Regions from separate parts of the Bradyrhizobium sp. USDA 3311 genome, predicted to be linked through region 3. Evidence: predicted binding sites of a transcription regulator. Region 3 holds the regulator's gene; each other region holds the start of a gene.
What was found. The regulator LexA, encoded in region 3, represses DNA repair genes until DNA is damaged. The targets are predictions, from matches to a motif close to TGTTCNNNNTGTGTTCNG.
Positions count from the first base shown of each region.

Region 1: ACVWW6_RS39755 (PA0069 family radical SAM protein) is a predicted target of LexA. The motif match lies at 1,527-1,544, and genes of this name have one in related genera.
Region 2: ACVWW6_RS07100 (YifB family Mg chelatase-like AAA ATPase) is a predicted target of LexA. The motif match lies at 3,145-3,162, and genes of this name have one in related genera.

Region 1 is NZ_JBSSFI010000001.1:8,349,184-8,355,383, forward strand. Features, by position in the region: partial or broken gene ACVWW6_RS39750 (VOC family protein) at 1-317, opposite strand, end outside; gene ACVWW6_RS39755 (PA0069 family radical SAM protein) at 342-1,505, opposite strand; gene ACVWW6_RS39760 (phosphoketolase family protein) at 1,716-4,103, shown strand; gene ACVWW6_RS39765 (acetate/propionate family kinase) at 4,108-5,304, shown strand; gene ACVWW6_RS39770 (hypothetical protein) at 5,514-6,200, shown strand, end outside.
Region 2 is NZ_JBSSFI010000001.1:1,498,287-1,504,486, reverse strand. Features, by position in the region: gene ACVWW6_RS07110 (ATP-binding protein) at 1-755, opposite strand, end outside; gene ACVWW6_RS07105 (hypothetical protein) at 984-1,451, opposite strand; gene ACVWW6_RS07100 (YifB family Mg chelatase-like AAA ATPase) at 1,549-3,087, opposite strand; gene ACVWW6_RS07095 (PilZ domain-containing protein) at 3,313-3,558, shown strand; gene ACVWW6_RS07090 (tetratricopeptide repeat protein) at 3,637-4,413, shown strand; gene ACVWW6_RS07085 (AAA family ATPase) at 4,463-5,752, opposite strand; gene ACVWW6_RS07080 (CpaD family pilus assembly protein) at 5,749-6,200, opposite strand, start outside.
Region 3 is NZ_JBSSFI010000001.1:5,630,129-5,636,328, reverse strand. Features, by position in the region: gene ACVWW6_RS26940 (HAD family hydrolase) at 1-456, shown strand, start outside; gene ACVWW6_RS26935 (hypothetical protein) at 622-840, shown strand; gene ACVWW6_RS26930 (molybdopterin molybdotransferase MoeA) at 1,064-2,275, shown strand; gene lexA (transcriptional repressor LexA) at 2,451-3,146, shown strand; gene ACVWW6_RS26920 (hypothetical protein) at 3,421-3,621, shown strand; gene ACVWW6_RS26915 (hypothetical protein) at 3,815-4,246, shown strand; gene ACVWW6_RS26910 (GAF domain-containing protein) at 4,469-5,410, shown strand; gene ACVWW6_RS26905 (ComEC/Rec2 family competence protein) at 5,420-6,200, opposite strand, start outside.

The DNA of each region.
Region 1 (6,200 bases), 2.7 Mb from region 3:
CGCGGCGCCCTTGTCGACAGCGAAGGCCAGCACCGCATCGACCTCCTCGCGCGTGGCGCAGTTCCAGGCGAGCGTGATGCCGCGGAAGGTCGTCGCCTGGGCTTATCCGGCAAGGCCGCGTCGGCCGCGAGCTGGTCCCAGTGAAACAGGGCAAGCACCGGACCGCCGGTATCGTAGAAGGCGACGGCCTCGCCGGTCGCCTTCAGCCGGCGCGAAAAGCCCAGCGCATCATAGAACGCGATGCTGGCGCGAATGTCGCTCACACCCAGCGTGATGACCGTGAGCCGCGGCACCGGGGGCGGCAGTTCCTTACTCATGACACACCTCGTTCGCCTCGGCTCCTAGAACAGGCTGAGCTGATCGCCGTTCCGCTTCGGCCGCGCGAAGTGATCCATCGTCAGTTTTGCGCGACGCTTGTTGAGCCCCAGCCTGTCGCAGGCGATCTCGAAGCGGCGGCCGATGGTCCAGGCCATCGGGCCGGTGCCCTTCATGCGCTCGCCCCATTTCGCGTCGTAGTCGCGGCCGCCGCGCATGTCGCGGATCAGCGTGAAGACGTGGCGATAGCGGTCCGGATAGTTCGCCATCAGCCATTCGCGGAAGAGGTCGCGCACCTCCAGCGGCAGCCGCAGCAGCACGTAGGAGGCTTCCTTGACGCCGGCATGGGCGGCCGCATCGAGAATTCGCTCGATCTCGGAATCGTTCAGCGCGGGAATCACTGGCGCGACCATCACGGTGGTGGGAATGCCGGCATCGGAGAGCTGCTTCAGCGCCTCCAGCCGCTTCGGCGGCGTCGAGGCCCGCGGCTCCATGGTGCGCGCCAGCTTTGGATCGAGCGAAGTCACCGAGATCGCGACCTTGGCGAGGTTGCGCTTGGCCATGCGCGAGAGAATGTCGATGTCACGCACCACCAGCGCCGATTTGGTGACGATGCCGACGGGATGACCAGCGCGCTCCAGCACCTCCAGGATGCCGCGCATGATTTTTCGCTCGCGCTCGATCGGCTGATAGGGATCGGTGTTGGTGCCGATCGCGATCATCCGCGGCTCATAGCCTGCTGCTGCGAGCTCCTTCTCGAGCAGCGCCGGGGCCTCCGGCTTGACGAACAGTTTGGACTCGAAGTCGAGCCCGGGCGACAGGCCGAGATAGGCATGGGTCGGCCGCGCGAAACAGTAGACGCAGCCGTGCTCGCAGCCGCGATAGGGGTTGATCGAGCGGTCGAAGCCGATATCGGGGGAATCGTTGCGGGTGATCACCTTGCGCGAGGTGTCGACCGCGACCGTGGTCTTGAATGGCGGCAGCTCTTCCAGGCTCTGCCAGCCGTCGTCGAAGGCGACGCGCGCCTCGGCCTCATAGCGGCCGCTGGCGTTGGACTGCGCGCCCCGCCCCCGCCTGCGCTGCTTGTCGATGGCGACAGCGAGCTCGGGGAAATCAGAAGGCGCACCCGCCGGCTCGGAGGGCGCCGTGACCGGCGGGTGCTTGAGAGCATGAGAGGATGCTGGACTCATGAAGCCAAGATAGCACGCCAAAGGAACAAATCAAGAACAAGAACAAAAAACGTGAAAACAACCCCATGCACAGTAGAGGCGCCCAAACTTCGGGCGCCTGCCTTTGACCTCACGCAACATCGCCGTCACCACGATCTCGTTTGATGCCGCGAAGGATCGATCGCGCCGGAACTCGGTTGGTGACGATCCCGGGTGAAGGTCGGCAGGAACATGACAAATCAACAACAATCGGCCGCCGCGAGCAGCGACCTCGATCTCCTTGATCGCTACTGGCGCGCCGCCAACTACCTCTCCGTCGGGCAGATCTACCTGCTCGACAACCCCCTGCTGCGCGAACCGCTGCGGGCCGAGCACATCAAGCCGCGTTTGCTCGGCCATTGGGGCACGACGCCCGGCTTGAACTTCATCTACGCCCATCTCAACCGCGTCATCCGCGCGCTGGACCTCAACGTGCTCTATGTCTGCGGTCCCGGCCATGGCGGCCCGGGCATGGTCGCCAACACTTATCTCGAAGGCAGCTACAGCGAGATCTATCCTAACATCGCGCGCGATGCGGACGGATTGCGCAAGCTGTTCCGGCAGTTCTCCTTCCCCGGCGGCATCCCGAGCCACGCCGCGCCGGAGACGCCCGGCTCGATCCACGAAGGCGGCGAGCTCGGCTACGCGCTGGTGCACGCCTATGGCGCGGCGCTGGACAATCCCGACCTGGTCGTCGCCTGCGTCGTCGGCGACGGCGAGGCCGAAACCGGCCCGCTCGCGGCGTCCTGGCACTCCAACAAGTTCCTGAACCCGGCGCATGACGGCGCGGTACTGCCGATCCTGCACCTGAACGGCTACAAGATTGCCAACCCGACCGTGCTCGGACGAATGTCTGACAGCGAGATCCGCGATCTGTTCCGCGGGTTCGGCCACGAGCCCCTGTTCGTCGAGGGCGACGATCCCAAATTGATGCACCGGATCATGGCGGATGCGCTCGACGTCGCATTCGCCAGCATCCGCTCGATCCAGCAGCACGCCCGCGACGGGCGCAAAAACGTCGAGCGGCCACGCTGGCCGATGATCGTGCTGCGCAGCCCGAAGGGCTGGACCGGTCCGAAGGAAGTCGACGGCAAGAAGGTCGAAGGTTTTTGGCGCGCGCATCAGGTGCCGGTCGCAAGCTGCCGCGAGAACCCTGCGCATCTGAAGGTGCTCGAAGACTGGATGCGCAGCTACGAGCCGGAGAAACTGTTCGACGCGAGCGGCGCGCTCGTCCCCGAGCTCCAGGCGCTGGCACCCGAGGGCAATCGCCGCATGGGCGCCAATCCGCATGCCAATGGCGGGTTGCTGAAGAAGGAGCTGAAGCTGCCGGACTTCCGCAGCTTTGCCGTCGAAGTGCCGCAGCCCGGCGCCGTCACGGGAGAAGCGACGCGCGAGCTCGGCAAATTTTTGCGCGACGTCATCCGCCTCAATGCGCAAGAGCGCAACTTTCGCATCATGGGTCCGGACGAGACGGCGTCAAACCGGCTAGATGCGGTGTTCGAGACGACCGAACGTGTCTGGATGGAGCCGATCGAGCCTTACGACGTGCATCTTGCGCAGGACGGACGCGTGATGGAGGTGTTGAGCGAGCATCTCTGCCAGGGCTGGTTGGAGGGCTATCTGCTCACCGGACGCCACGGCTTCTTCTCCTGCTACGAGGCCTTCATCCACATCGTGGATTCCATGTTCAACCAGCACGCCAAATGGCTGAAGGTGACGCGGCACCTGCCGTGGCGGCGGCCGATCGCCTCGCTGAACTATCTGTTGACCTCGCATGTCTGGCGCCAGGACCATAACGGCTTCAGCCATCAGGATCCCGGCTTCGTCGACCTCGTCGCCAACAAGAAGGCCGACATCGTTCGCATCTACTTCCCGCCTGACGCCAACACGCTGCTGTGGATCGCCGATCATTGCCTGCGGACGTACAACCGCATCAACGTGATCGTCGCCGGCAAGCAGCCGGCGCCGCAATGGCTGTCGATGCAGGACGCCGCCACGCATTGCGATGTCGGCATCGGCATCTGGAGCTGGGCGGGCACGGAAGACGCGGGCGGCGAGCCCGATGTGGTGATGGCCTGTGCCGGCGACGTGCCGACATTGGAGACGCTTGCCGCCGTCGACCTGCTGCGCAAGGCGCTGCCGGATCTGAAAATCCGCGTCGTCAACGTCGTCGACCTGATGACGCTGCAGCCGCAGGACCAGCATCCGCACGGCCTGTCCGACCGCGACTTCGACAGCCTGTTCACGCGCGACAAGCCGGTGATCTTCGCCTATCACGGCTATCCCCATCTGATCCACCGGCTGACCTATAACCGCACCAACCATGCCGGCCTGCATGTGCGCGGCTTCGCCGAGGAAGGCACCACGACGACGCCGTTCGACATGGTCGTGCTCAACGAGCTCGACCGCTACCACCTTGCGATCGAGGCGATCGAACGCGTGCCGGGTCTTGCGACCAGGGCCGCGCAGGTGAAGCAGCGGCTCCGCGACAAGCTGATCGAGCACTCACGTTACGTGCGCGAGCACGGCGAGGACATGCCCGAGATCCGCGACTGGGTCTGGCCGGGCAAGCCGGGCTGACGCCATGCCGGCGCCAGAGGCGGTTCTCGTCCTCAACTCGGGCTCGTCGAGCATCAAGTTCGGCCTGTTCGATATCTCGACAGCAGAGCCCGCGCTGCTCTGCAAGGGCCTGCTCGACGAGCACGAGGCCAGGCCCCGGCTCGTCGTGAAAGGCGCTGCGGGCGAAGACCTGTTCGAGAAGCGGCGGGACGAGGCCGATGCCGACGGCGGCCACCTGTTCGCCGACGCGCTCGCCTTCATCGACGACCGGTTCGGCCAAGACAGCTTGCGCGCAGTCGGCCACCGTATCGTCCACGGCGGGCCGGATCATTCAGGCCCGGTCGAATTGACGGACGATATCACCGCGAAGCTGGAGGCCCTGACGCCGCTGGCGCCGCTGCACCAGCCGCGCTGCCTCGCGCCGGTCCGCACCCTCTCCGCGATCCGTCCCGCGCTGACCCAGATCGCCTGCTTCGACACCGCCTTCCATCACGGACTTGCACCGCCTGCGAGCCGCTTTGCGATTCCGAGGCGCTATGAAGAGCGCGGCGTCAGGCGCTACGGCTTTCACGGGCTGTCGTTCGAATATGTCGCGGGCCGCCTCGCCGGAATCGCGCCGCAGCTCGTTGCGAAGCGCACCGTCATCGCGCATCTCGGCAATGGCGCAAGTCTCTGCGCACTCCGCAACGGCCGCAGCGTCGACACCACGATGGGACTGACGCCGCTCGACGGCCTCGTGATGGGCACGCGAAGCGGCACGATCGACCCCGGCGTGCTGCTCTATCTGCAGCAGCACGAGGGGATGTCGGTCGAAGACGTCCAGCACCTGCTCTATCACGAGTCGGGCCTGCTCGGCGTCTCCGGCATGTCCGCGGACATGCGCACGCTGCTTGCGAGCCGCGAGGCTGCGGCACGGGACGCGATCGATCTCTTCACCTTCCGTGCGGCGCAGGAGATCGCGATGATGGCGACCACGCTTCAGGGGCTGGACTGTCTGGTCTTCACTGGCGGCATCGGCGAGCATGCCAGCGAGATCCGCAGCGCGATCGGCGAGCGTCTCGCCTGGCTCGGCGTCCGCATCGATGCAGCGGCGAATGACGAGGGACGCGAGCGGATCGGCGCCGGCGACAGTGCGGTGGACATTTTCATCATTCCCACCAACGAAGAGATCGCGATCGCGCGCCATTGCGCCGCGCTGCTGCGCGAACGACACGCTGCGTGACGGTTTTATGAATGATCTGACGCAATGAGGCCGTCGCAACTTCGCGGCATAAGGACGGCATCAACCGTTGCGCGGACAGACCATGAAAACCCAGATCATCGAAGAACTCGGACAGGGCGACATCCTGTTGCCCGCGCTGGTGGCGGAAGGGCTTGCCGCCAATGACCGCATCAAGGTGCGGATGAGCGCGCTCCAGGCGGCGGCTCGGCATGCGCAAGACCCCGATCGTCCCGCCAGCGAGCTTGCGGTCGAGAGTCACGCCGCCGGGCATTGCACCGGCCGCAATCGCAACCCTGATCGGCGGCGCCCATCTGGTCGGACCGTCCCGGCTCGCGGCGCCGAACCTCGCCAAGCTGATGAAGGAGATCCTAGACGACGCTGCAGCCATGATCCGCGCCGTCAGCGCCGGCGCACCGCCGGACGGCGACAAGGCGAACGCGCGGCTGACGGCCGTCCGAAGCGCGGGCCTGCTCGATGCCACCAACGAAATCGATCTTTCCCGCATTGCCCGTCTGACCGGAGTTGCCGAGGCGTCCGGCGACAGCCTCCATCGGCTGGTGATGGATCTGCACAAGGCGCTGAACAAGCTTGCGGCGAACTGTTCGGAGGAAACGCTCGACGGTGCCCATGTGTTCGGTCTGCACGGCGAAGATCGCGGCGCGGTGGAGGCCTTCATGAAGGGCCTGAACCAGACGCGGAGGCTGAAGTTCAACCACCCTGGTCTCGACACCATGGCGACCCGCTCGGGCGGCCGGCTGCTGATCCAGAACGACATCGGCACCACGGACGCCCATGTCGTGGTGATCGCGGTCAAGAAGAACGCGGTCACTGTCACCTACACCGACGTACACCTGGCGCGGGCAAAATTCTTCATCTCGCTGTTCGACAAGTTCGAG
Region 2 (6,200 bases), 4.1 Mb from region 3:
ATGCCGTTGAGCGGCGTGCGAATCTCGTGCGAGGCCATCGCGAGGAAACGCGATTTGGCGCGGTTGGCGGCATCGGCCTGGTCGCGGGCGTCGGACAATGCGCGCTCGGTCTCGGTGCGGTCGGTGACGTCGCGCCCCACACTCTGCAATTCGGCCGGCTGACCTGCGTCGAGGCGGACATAGCCCTCGCGCCAGGCGATCCAGCGCGCGCCGAGCGGGGTTGCGATCTTCTGGTCGTGAACGCGTGTGCCGGTGCTTTCGCGGGCACTGTCGCCCTGCTCCAGCACGTCGAAATCAAAGCGCGTGCCGACCAGGGCGCCGCGCGCCTGTCCCGCGAGCGCGCAATAGGCGTCGTTGGCAAAGGTGATGCGGTTCTGGTGATCGCGCAGCACGATCAGATCGCCCTGCTGTTCGAACAGGCTGCGGGCGCGTTCCTCGGCTTCCTTCAGCTCCCAATTGCGATCGATCAGTGTCTCGTTGTGGGCGGCGAGCTTGCGCAGCCGCTTGTTGACGAAACGCAGCCGCATGCTGAGCGTCGCGAGGCCAAGGCAGGCGAGCGCGAACAGGAAGCTCGCGCCGATCGCGAAGGTGTGGGGATCGTAACCGGAATTCTCGGAGCGGCTGCCGGAGACAAAGCCATAGGCGCCGCCGAACGTCGCCGAGAAGATCATGAAGGAGCGGATCGCGAAGGCAATGCGGGGGTGCTGCCGCCTGAAGCGGCGCATGCGCACCTTGATCCGGAACGTCCGACCCATCGCCACCGACCCCGACTCTTAAAACCCCGCGCTCGCCGCTGCGACGATGTCCCGCCGACCTTGCGAACAGCTTGAGGCTTTCGGGTCGCCTCCAAACAAGGTTGACGAGGTGTTAACGCCTCAGAGCATGATCCGGACCCGAAGGGCCGCGTCAGCGCAAAGTGTGCAGCGGTTTTCCGGAAAGATCATGCTCCGACACCAACTCTGAAGCGGGATAATCATCGCGCTTCAGAGCGAGGCGGCCTGGAACGGGCGGTGACCGTCGTGGGCGCCGACGATCAGCGCCGCCGCCTCGCGCTGCGAGAACGTCTTCGAGCGCACATAGATGCGATAGTCGGCCGGTCCGTCGGTGGAGAGGTAGATCACCGGTCCGCCGTCGACCGGCTGCGCGGCAATCGTGATGAGCCGGGTCTGCGGATTGGCCTGGCAGGAGTCCGGCTCGGCGCCGAGGCCGTCGTCCACGACCGCGAAGTCCGCACCGTCCGCATCGTCGGTGATCTGGACCCGCACCGTGGCCCGTGTCGGATCGTCGGTGAAGGCGACATGGATGCCGGCCGTCCAGAACAGCGATGTCAGCTCGACGGAGGTGTCGCCCAGCGCGATGCAGGGATGTGAGACCGATCCGATCTCGCTGCGGGCAAACACCGCAGCCGCCAACAGGGGAACAACCGAGGCCAGGATCTTGAAACGCAACATGACACTCTACTCGCCGGGCCCGTCCGGGAACTTGTGGGCCTTATGGTTTGCAGAGCGTAAAGGAAACTCGTTACCGCCGGGTTGATGCGCGGAATGATCACGCCATCTGGCGTACATCCTCCGCGAGTGCGCGGTAGGACAGCGCTTCGGCGAGATGCAGCCGGCCGATCTTGTCGGCGTTGTCGAGGTCGGCGAGCGTGCGCGCCACGCGCAGCACGCGGTGATAGCCGCGCGCCGACAGCCGCATGGTCTCGGCGGCGTCGCGCAGCAGCTTCTGGCCTTGCGCGTCCGGCTTGGCGATGTCTTCCAGCACCGAGGCCGGCGCCTCGGCATTGGTGCGGACATTCGGCAGGCCGATATCCGCGTAACGCGCAAGTTGGATGTCGCGCGCCGCCGCCACGCGTGCGGCGACCTCGGCCGATCCCTCCGCCGGTGGCGGCAGGATCAGGTCGGTCGCGGTCACCGCCGGGACCTCGATGCGCAAATCGATGCGGTCCATCAAGGGCCCCGAGATGCGCGCCTGGTAGTCGCCGGTGCAGCGATCGATGCGGCCGCGCTTGCAGGCATAGCCGGGCTCGAACGCGTTGCCGCAGCGGCAGGGATTCATCGCAGCGACCAGCATGAAGCGGGCAGGGTAGGTGACGCGATGATTGGCGCGGGACACCGAGACCTCGCCGTTCTCCAGCGGCTGGCGCAGCGAATCCAGCACGCGCGGATCGAACTCCGGCAGCTCGTCGAGGAACAGCACGCCCTGATGCGCGAGCGAGATCTCGCCGGGCTTGGCGCGCATCCCGCCGCCGGTGAGCGCGGCCATGCTGGCGGAATGATGCGGCGAGCGGAACGGGCGCCGCGCGGTCAGCGCGCCGCCCTCGATCTCGCCGGCGACGGAGGCGATCATCGAGACCTCGAGCAGCTCGCCCGGCGACAGCGGCGGCAGGATCGAGGGCAGGCGCGCCGCCAGCATCGACTTGCCGGCGCCGGGTGCGCCGATCATCAGCAGGTGATGTCCGCCGGCGGCGGCGATCTCCAGCGCCCGCTTGGCGCTTTCCTGGCCCTTGATGTCGCGCAGGTCGAGCTTTGAGGCGGCGGCCTCGTGCACTTTCGGCGAGGGCCGCGACAGCACCTGCGTGCCCTTGAAGTGGTTGGCGATCTGGATCAGCGATTGTGCGGCGATGATCTGGATGTCCGGGCTCGCCCAGGCCGCTTCCGAGCCGCAGGCGGCCGGACAGATCAAGCCTTCCTCGCGCACATTGGCGCCGATCGCGGCGGGAAGAACGCCGGCCACAGGCGCGATCGAGCCGTCGAGGCCGAGCTCGCCGAGCACGGTGAAGCCGGTCAGCGCATCCGGCGGAATTGCGCCGATCGCCGCCATCAGCCCGAGCGCGATCGGCAGGTCGTAATGGCTGCCTTCCTTGGGCAGATCGGCCGGGGCCAGATTGACGATGATCCGCCGCGCCGGCAGCGCCAGGCCCGAGGCGATCAGCGCCGAGCGGACCCGCTCGCGCGCCTCGGACACCGCCTTGTCCGGCAGGCCGACGATGGCAAAGGCCGGCAGGCCGGGCGCGACCTGCACCTGCACGTCGACCGCGCGGGCCTCGATCCCTTCAAAGGCGACGGTAGAAACCCGTTGAACCATGCCGAACCAGCCTGCCCTCTTGCACAATCGAGGGTAGCAGAGCCGGCCACCCTCCGCAAGAACAATACGGGAACATGCCCGGCGCCGCGCAAGCCCTAACCAATCGTAAACAGGACGCGGACACTACGCCTCGAATGCAAGCTTCTGTCCTCAGCACATCCCAACGAATGTCCGCTACTCCTAGGGCTGCGGGATGGGCCGTGATCTAACAAGTGAACAATCAAAATGCTTGCAAATCGCCGGAGAAGCGAACGTCGGGTGTGCAGCCGGCTCGCCAAGATTCACTTTGGCGCGGGCTCGCTGCCGCGAGATTGCACGATTACCGATATCTCGGACGGGGGCGTGAAAGTGGTGGCGGAATTCCTGGAAGTGCCGCCGCAATTCACCATCATCTTCGCGCCGGACTATTCCCGCCAGTGCCGCCTGCGCTGGCGCATCGGCTGCGAGTTCGGCGCCGAGTTCACCGATTAGGCTTTGGGGCTCACGTCCTTAACGGGAATTTAGCGTTAATCGGTAAGCATCCCTGATCAGTCGCCGAGTGATCAGAGTATGTCCAAGCGTTTGTCCCTTGCCTCTCGCCCGGCGAGATATCTGCTGTCCGCGCTTGTGCTCCTTGCCCTCGGCGGCTGTCAGACCACTGGCATCGAGGACATCACCGGCGCGCTCGGCGGCAAGTCGGAAGCCGCGAGCAAGGCAGACGGCAAGCCGGACATGGACGCACTGCGCGAGCGTTATCGCGCCAAGCCCAGCGATCCCAACGTCGCGCTCGACTACGGCAAGGCGCTGCGCGAGAGCGGGCAGAGCGCCCAGGCGGTCGCGGTGCTCGAGCAGGCCGTGCTCGGCCATCCCCGCAACAAGGCGCTGCTCGCCGGCTACGGCCGCGCGCTCGCCGACAACGGCAATTTCCAGCAGGCTTTCGACGTTCTGAGCCGCGCGCATACGCCGGAGGATCCGGACTGGCGCATCCTGTCGGCGCAGGGCGCGGCGCTCGACCAGCTCGGCCGCAACGAAGAGGCGCAGCAATATTACGCGACCGCGCTGAAGATCGTGCCGGACGAGCCACAGGTTCTGTCCAATCTCGGCCTGTCCTATGTGCTGCAAAACAATCTGGCGAAGGCCGAACAGGTGCTCGGCCGCGCCCATCAGCGCAATCAGAACGATGCGCGGATCCGTGCCAATCTCGCGCTCGTGCTGGGATTGCAGGGCCGCGAGGCCGAGGCAGAAATTCTCGTGAAGGCAGATTTGCCGCCGGACCAGGCCGCGGCGAAGATCACGGCGCTGCGGCAGCTGCTGGCGAAGAAGCAACAGCAGCGGGCCGAGAAGTAGTCCGCCAACTCGTTGGTTTCTGTTTGACGTGTTGTCTCGACGCTGGCGCCTACGACGCCTTGCGATGCGGCGCGGATGCGCGGCCCGAGCGGCCCTTCAGCTTCTTCAACAGCGGTCCGAGCAGCGAGCGCTTCGGCTTCTTCACCTCGCCGCGCCCGGCAAGGCGGTTCGCCATGTTCTGGAACAGCGCGGTGGTGCGGTGGCTCTTGGAGACCTCCGCGATCATCTGGCCGTTGTTGGCGGCGGTCGAGAACAGCTTCGAATCGAACGGGATCACCGCGATCGGCTGGCTCTCCATGGTCTTGGCGAAGGACTTGACGTCGATCTCCGCGCGCTTGTGCATGCCGACCTGGTTGATGCAGTACAGCGGCGGCCGGTCGTTCGGCCGCGCCGTCTTCAGTACGGTCAGCATGTTCTTGGTGTTGCGCAAATTCGCGAGATCGGGCTCGGCCACGATCACGATGTCGTCGGCGTTGATCAGCGCGCGCCGCGTCCAGCCCGACCATTGATGGGGAACGTCGAGCACGATGCAGGGCGTGGTCATGCGCAGCGTGTCGAACACCGCGTCGAAGGCTTCCGCGCCGAAATCGTAGACCCGGTCAAGGGTGGCGGGCGCGGCCAAAAGGCTGAGGCGCTCGGTGCATTTGGCGAGCAGGCGCTCCATCAGCGCCGTGTCGGGCCGGTCCTGCGACAGCACTGCGTTGGCGATGCCCTGCACCGGGTCCTGGTTGTAGTCGAGGCTCGCGGTGCCGAAGGCGAGGTCGAGGTCGATCACGACGGAATCGAGCGCGAGGTCGCGGGCGATTGTCCAGGCCACATTGTGCGCGACGGTGGACGCGCCGACGCCGCCCTTGGCGCCGACCACCGCGATGACGCGGCCGGTGATGATGGCTTCGGACGCCGAGAACAGGCTGCAGATCGAACGGACCACGTCGATCGTCTCGACCGGTCCCACCACATAGTCGTTGACGCCGCGGCGCACCAGCTCGCGATAGGGCGCGGTGTCGTTGGGATTGCCGATCACGACCACGCGGGTCCCGGGATCGCAGACGCCGGCGAGATCGTCCAGGCCCTCGAGGATGTCGCGCGTGCCGTCGGATTCGATCACGATCACGTTCGGCGTCGGCATCGTCTCATAGACTTCGATCGCCGCGGCGAGGCCGCCTTCCTTGGCGGTCAGGTGCGCCTTGGCCAGCCGGCGATCCTCTCCCGCCGCGGTTACCGCGGCGAGCGTCTGGTCGGTCTCGCAAAAGGCCTGCACCGAGATGCGAGGAACCGGCGCAATGTGCTCCTCGGGGTGCCGCGGATGGTCCGTTTCTTCGTCGTTGACGCTCGTCATTTGCCTGTGTCGCTGAGCTTGGCCTTGTCGGCCTCGGGGCTGGGAGTCGCGATCGCCGCGCCCTTGCGATAGCGATCGAAGGCGATGTCGCGACGTGCGGTATAGACCGGCGTTTCGGCACGCGGCTGCTCGAGGTCGGCGGGGTTGTCGATCATCGCCGCGAGGTTGCGCTGGCTGGCGCAGCCCAGATTGAAGTACGGGTGGTTCTCGTTGTAGCCGGGGTCGAGGATGGACGGACCGACGTCTTCGGGCCACAGCCCGCAGGGACCGGCGACCGCGGCGATGCGGGAATAGCTCAGGCGGATGGTCGGCAGCAGTCCGGGATCCTCGGGCCGATAGGGATGCTGGACGATCGCGCGCGACGGCACGCCGCCGGATGCGAGCACGGAACGGATCTCATGATAGGTCGTCGCGGCGGCACGCGAATTCGCGCTGCCGATCGGCACGT
Region 3 (6,200 bases):
GAGGTCGGCAAGATCAGCGACGAGGAGTATTTCGCCTCGCTACGGGCCTCGCTCGGGATCGGCATCTCGGATGCGCAATTCCTCGAGGGCTGGAACGCGATCTTCGCGGGTGAAATGCCCGATGTCGCGGAGCTGTTGCCGCGTGCGGCGAAGCAGATGCCGCTCTACGCCTTCTCCAACACCAACCAGCCGCATGTCGACCATTTCTCGAAGGAATACGCCGACCTGCTCGGCCATTTCCGCGAGCTGTACCTGTCGTCCAGCATCGGCCTGCGCAAGCCGGACGCGGCGGCGTTCGACCATGTCGTGGCGGCCATCGGTGTGCCCGCCAGGCGCATCGTGTTCTTCGATGACCTCGCCGAAAACGTCGAGGGAGCGCGAGCGCGCGGATTGACCGCGGTGCATGTGACCTCGCCCCGCGATGTCGGCGACGCGCTCGAGGCGCTGGGAATCTGATCGAGACGCATCGGCCGGCGGGTGAAACCGGGGAGCTCCCGGAACCGATCTAGCCGAGATGAGGAACCAAATCGCTTTGTACATTTTTATACAGAGTTCCGGGAACGGAATGCCCGCTTCCGGACTCTTGAGTCCGTTGGGACTTCTACAGACGGACGTATCATCGTGTTGGGCAAAACCTACCTCACCAAACAAGCCTCTCTTCTGCTCGAATTCGCCAGAACGACTTCGGATTCTGACCTCTCCGCCAAGCTGATCAGCAAGGCCGCCGACCTGAAATCCCAGGCCGATCCGCTGCCCGACAAGGATCAAGGCCCCAAGCCCCCTGACGTGGCTCCCGACGTGGCGCCGGACCTCCGTCCGGACCGCCAGACCGGTCGATGACCGATGCTGGCCGTGGCTCCCGTCATTGTCGTCCTTGCCATGGCCACGCTCGTTCCCGTCTTTCTCGTCCGTCAGATCATGCCGCGGCAGAGCTGACGGTCCCTCATGACTGGACGGATCAAGCAGGATAAATCCTGATCCGGTCCCATTTTGCTTCATCGCCCGCGCTCGGCTAGAACTCTTGCCGCCCATTCGTCCAGACTTTCCGAGCAGGAGTTTCGCCGTGGCCTTGATGCCGGTTTCTGACGCGCTCGCCGCGGTGCTGGCCGGTGCGGAGCCGCTGCCTGAAGAGATGATTCCCCTCGACGAGGCCTACCACCGCGTGCTCGCGCGCGACGTCGCGGCGCGGCGTACCCAGCCGCCCGAGGCGATGTCGGCCATGGACGGCTACGCCGTGCGCGCAGCCGATGCGGCCAGGGTCGACGCGCAGCTCACCATGATCGGCGAGGTCGCGGCGGGCCGGCCGTTCGCGGGAGCGGTCGGCGCCGGCGAAGCGGTGCGAATCTTCACCGGCGGCGTCGTTCCCGCCGGCGCGGACGCGGTCGTGATCCAGGAGGATACGGTCGCCGAGGGCAAGCGCATCACGATCAAGGAAGCCGCTATCGCCGGTCGGCACATCCGGCCCGCCGGCGTCGACTTCCGCGAGGGCGACGTGCTCCTGCGCAAGGGAACCCGGCTCACCGAGCGCGACCTCGCGCTCGCCGCCGGGATGAACCACCCAGACCTCCCCATCCGCCGCCGTCCGAAGGTCGCGATCCTCGCCACCGGCGACGAGCTGGTGATGCCGGGCACCACGCCGGGCCCCGGCCAGATCGTCTATTCCAACGGCTATGCCCTGCACGCCCTCGCCCGCCGGGAGGGCGCAGATACCATCGACCTCGGCGTTGCCGCCGATACGCTGGAGGCCACCACAGCCGGCATCCGCCGTGCCCGAGAGAGCGGCGCCGACATCCTGATCACGATCGGCGGCGCCTCGGTCGGCGACCACGATCTGGTCCAGCAGGCGCTGAAGACCGAAGGCATTGCGATGGCGTTCTGGAAGATCGCGATGCGGCCGGGCAAGCCGATGATGCAAGGCCGGCTAGGGGCGATGGGTGTGATCGGCCTGCCCGGCAATCCCGTGTCGTCCTATGTGTGCGGCTTCCTGTTCATGGTGCCGTTGATTCGCGCCCTGTCGGGCCGCGCCGTGATTCACCATCGTCGCGAGCGCGCCGTGCTCGGCCGCGATGTCGGTGCCAATGACCAGCGCGAGGACTATCTTCGTGCGCGCCTGGAGCGGCGCGACGACGGCATGCTTGTCGCCCTTCCCGTCAATCATCAGGATTCCTCGCTGCTTGCGAATCTCGCTGCGGCGCAGGCACTTCTCGTGCGCGCGCCGTTCGCGCCGAAGGCCGAGGCAGGCGCGCCTTGCGAGGTGCTGCGACTGCCCGCCTGAACGCACTGGTCCTGCGCGTTCCGCGAACTTTGTCGCGTTCACGGTAAATTAAGCAGTTGCGGAACACATATCGAACATATAGTGTCCGTTCATGATTTGTTTCGAGCATCTGGCGGCTCGCCGCTGAATTCACCGTCTCGGAATCGAACGACATCAACCGGGGGATTTGGTCGAGATGTTAACGCGCAAACAATACGAGCTTCTGCGATTCATCAGCGAGCGTTTGAAGGAAAGCGGTGTGCCGCCCTCCTTCGACGAGATGAAGGACGCGCTCGACCTGCGCTCGAAGTCAGGCATCCATCGCCTGATCACCGCACTGGAGGAGCGCGGCTTCATCCGGCGCCTGCCCAACCGGGCCCGCGCGATCGAGGTGATCAAGTTGCCCGAGCTGCAGGCCGCCGCTGGCAACCGCCGTGGCTTCACGCCGAGCGTCATCGAGGGCAATCTCGGCAAGGTGCGAGCGAGCTCCAGCGCGGACGAGGGCGAACGCCCCGTTGCGGTGCCGGTGATGGGCCGTATCGCGGCCGGCACGCCGATCGAAGCGTTGCAGACCCGCAGCCACACCATCAGCGTACCGCCCGACATGCTCGGCTCGGGCGAGCACTACGCGCTCGAAGTGCGCGGCGACTCGATGGTCGAAGCCGGCATCCTCGACGGCGACATGGCGCTGATCCAGCGCAATGAGAGCGCCGACACCGGCGACATCGTGGTGGCGCTGATCGACGACGAGGAAGCGACGCTGAAGCGCTTCCGCCGCCGCGGCGCCTCGATCGCGCTCGAGCCCGCCAATGCGGCCTATGAGGTCCGCATCCTGCCGCCCAACCGGGTGAAGATTCAGGGCAAGCTGATCGGCCTGTACCGGAAGTACTGAGCGTGATCCGGACTGGAGGGCCGCGTTAGCACAAAGTGCGCAGCGGTTTTCCCTCGCGACAAGCGCAGGACGCGCTTGCGCGGAGATCATGCTCAAACAATCACCTAAAGCGCGGCCCGCCGGTTGGCGACCCGCGCGTTGACGATTGTCCGCTCCGGCTGGATAGTCTTTCTGGTTTTGCTCAGATTATCCGGCCCCTCTCTAGCGCTACATCCTCGCGACGCCGCACGAAGCCCTCATCGCTTCGTGGCCCTGGAGATCGAGGAGGCAATCAATGCGCAAGATCGTTTTGAGCACCGTCACGGTGGCGCTGATCGCAGCATCCGCGTCGGCATCGCAAGCCTTCGCCGCGCAGTCGCACCATGCCCGCAAGGCAACGCCGACGACGGCGAGCGAGCAATTGCGCAACGCCGTCGCGCAGCCGTCGCAACCCGCCTGGCAATATTCGGGCTGGTCGGCACCTGCTGGTCGCTGACGAAGATGCACGCCAAATGCACGGAAGCGGTTTTTGTTCCTGACGCATTTGAAAAAGATATTGTGATGGCAGCCTGCGAAGCCAAGCCGCAGATTTGCCTACAACCGAGAAGACGCTAACATGCTTCCACTCTGATAGAGGCCAGTGCCTCCGAAGGAGGCGCGGGTCGCTATCCCTGAATGAGGAGCACCCGATGTGTGACTACAGCCTGCATGCCGTCGCGACGCGTCCCGCACAAGTCGGCGAGACGATCGTCACGACCACCTTCCGCGGCACCTCGACGCGCGGCTTCGCCTCCGAGGCCGACATGTCCGTCGCGGTCTGCCTGCTGCCGGGAACGGAGCTCGCCTTCGCCGACAACGTCCGCTACGACAATCGCTGGATCTGGACGCGCACCATCAACTCCCGCGTCGGCAAGTTCGGCAAGATCGATCCGCACATTCCCGATCGCCATCATGACGCGATCGAATTCCCCGACGGCAAATACGTACTCGTGACGCAACTCGTCGAAGGCCAGCGCGCGACCGTGCTGCAATTGCCGGTGACCCAGCCGGCCGGCGAGCGTGAACACAAGCCGGAGATCATCGCTGACAGGCCGACGATCACACGCCTGCCGATCGGCTGATGTACCTCCCCCCGGCGCAGAGGTCGGGGCCGGGATTGAAATTGCCATCGCCGGCCGTGGCCGGCGAGATGGTATGATTTGCGTCTTCCGGAATCTTCCGCCGAGATCAGGCTCGCACCTGCCCATCGCACGAAGTTTGCGCGGCCCTGCCTGAATTTTGAACGTCCGTTCCGCGGCCAGATCGCCGATGCTGTCAAAGGCTTGAGGCGGCGGACACGTTCGATGAAAACCTTCATTCGCGTCGTTGAACTCTGGGTGCCGGACCGGACGCGCATGCGGCTGGAATTCGGCGGCGGCCTCTACGGCGAAGGGCTGTCTGCGTTCAAGGCCGTGAGCGAGCACTTGCGCTTCGGATACGACGAGGGCCTTCCCGGCAAGGCCTGGGCCAGCGGCCATCCCGTGATCCTCACTAAATTCGCCAACTCCTATTTCAAGCGGACCGACCAGGCGCTCGCGGCCGGCCTCACCTGTGGCGTGGCGGTGCCGGTGTTTTCAGGCGAATTCTTGCAGGCCGTCATGGTGCTGTTCTGCGGCGACGACGAGGCGCATGTCGGCGCAATCGAGCTCTGGCACAACGATCCCGATAGCTCCCACGAGATGGGGCTCGTCGACGGCTACTATGGCACCGCCGACATGTTCGAATTCAACTCCCGCCACACCAGGTTTCCCCGCGGCTTCGGCCTGCCCGGACGCACCTGGAAAGCGGGCCTGCCGCTGATCATCAAGGACCTGCACAACGCCAGGAGTTTTCTGCGCTGGGAAGACGCCGCCGAGGTCGGGATCAATCTCGGCGTCGGCGTGCCCTATCGGACCGGCACCGACCAGACCTGGGTGCTGACTTTCCTGTCCGCACAGGCGACGCCGATTGCGCGACGCTTCGAGATCTGGGTGCCGAACGAGGCCCGTTCGGCACTGGTCTTTCGCGCCGGCGATTGCAGCGCGCAGACAGACCTTGCCGCGCTCTATGCGGACAGATCCATCGGCAGGGGCGACGGCAGCATCGGCGGAGCCTGGGCCACCGGCATGCCCGCGCTCAACGACGATCTCGGGCACGACGGCTCGGCCGCAGCCGCGGAGGCCCGCGCAATCGGACTGAGCCAGATGGTGGCCCTGCCGGTGATCGGGAGTGCTGGGCTCGAAGCCGTGCTGGCCTGGTACCTGTAGCCCGTCCGCTCAATCCTCGGCCTGCAGGTCGGCCTCGGACGGCGTCGCGTCCCGGTTACGGGGGGCTGCCGCCTGCGGCGCAAGGCTCGCGCTGAAATCGCCCTCGCCGGCGGTCGCCGGCGACCACGGACGATCGGTGCCTCTCGCTTTCACCGCCTGAACCGCAAAGCCGTCGCCGCGCCGTGTCAGAGCGAGCGCGCCTTGCGCCGCGAGTCGCTGCCGGTCGACCACCATCGCCACACAATCCGCTGGCGCCGGTCGCGCCGTCACCACCAGCGCAGCGCGGCTGCAATCATCCGCCAGAGCGTCGATGCGCAAGGCCAGCGCGACCAGGCGCCCGTCGGCGAGCGGCGTCACGCAGCCGGCCTCGTCGCACGACACGCCGGCGGCGAGCGAGGGACTACCGGCATCGCGCGGATCGGCGTCGGCAGCCAACCACTCCTTCAGGAGAAAGCCGTCCTTGTTCGCCCGGATCATTTGCAGGTGCCCGTCCCTGCCCCGCACCGCGACACTCTGGCCGTCCCCGGCGATCAGGATATCCGGCTGCCGGCCTGCCAGCCCCCAGAGGATCGCGACCAACAGCACCAGCGCGCCTGACCAGCGTAAGGGCGTGCGCAGCAGGCCCATCACGATGATCCCGAGGCTCGCCGCGATCAGCGGCGCAATGCCGAACGCCGGGATGCGGCCGACCGCGCCCGGCAGCGCGGCCACCCAGCGCGAGACCGCGACCATCCAGTCGATGCCGATCCCCATCAGCCACCAGAACACGCCGTCGAGCCCGAACGGCGCC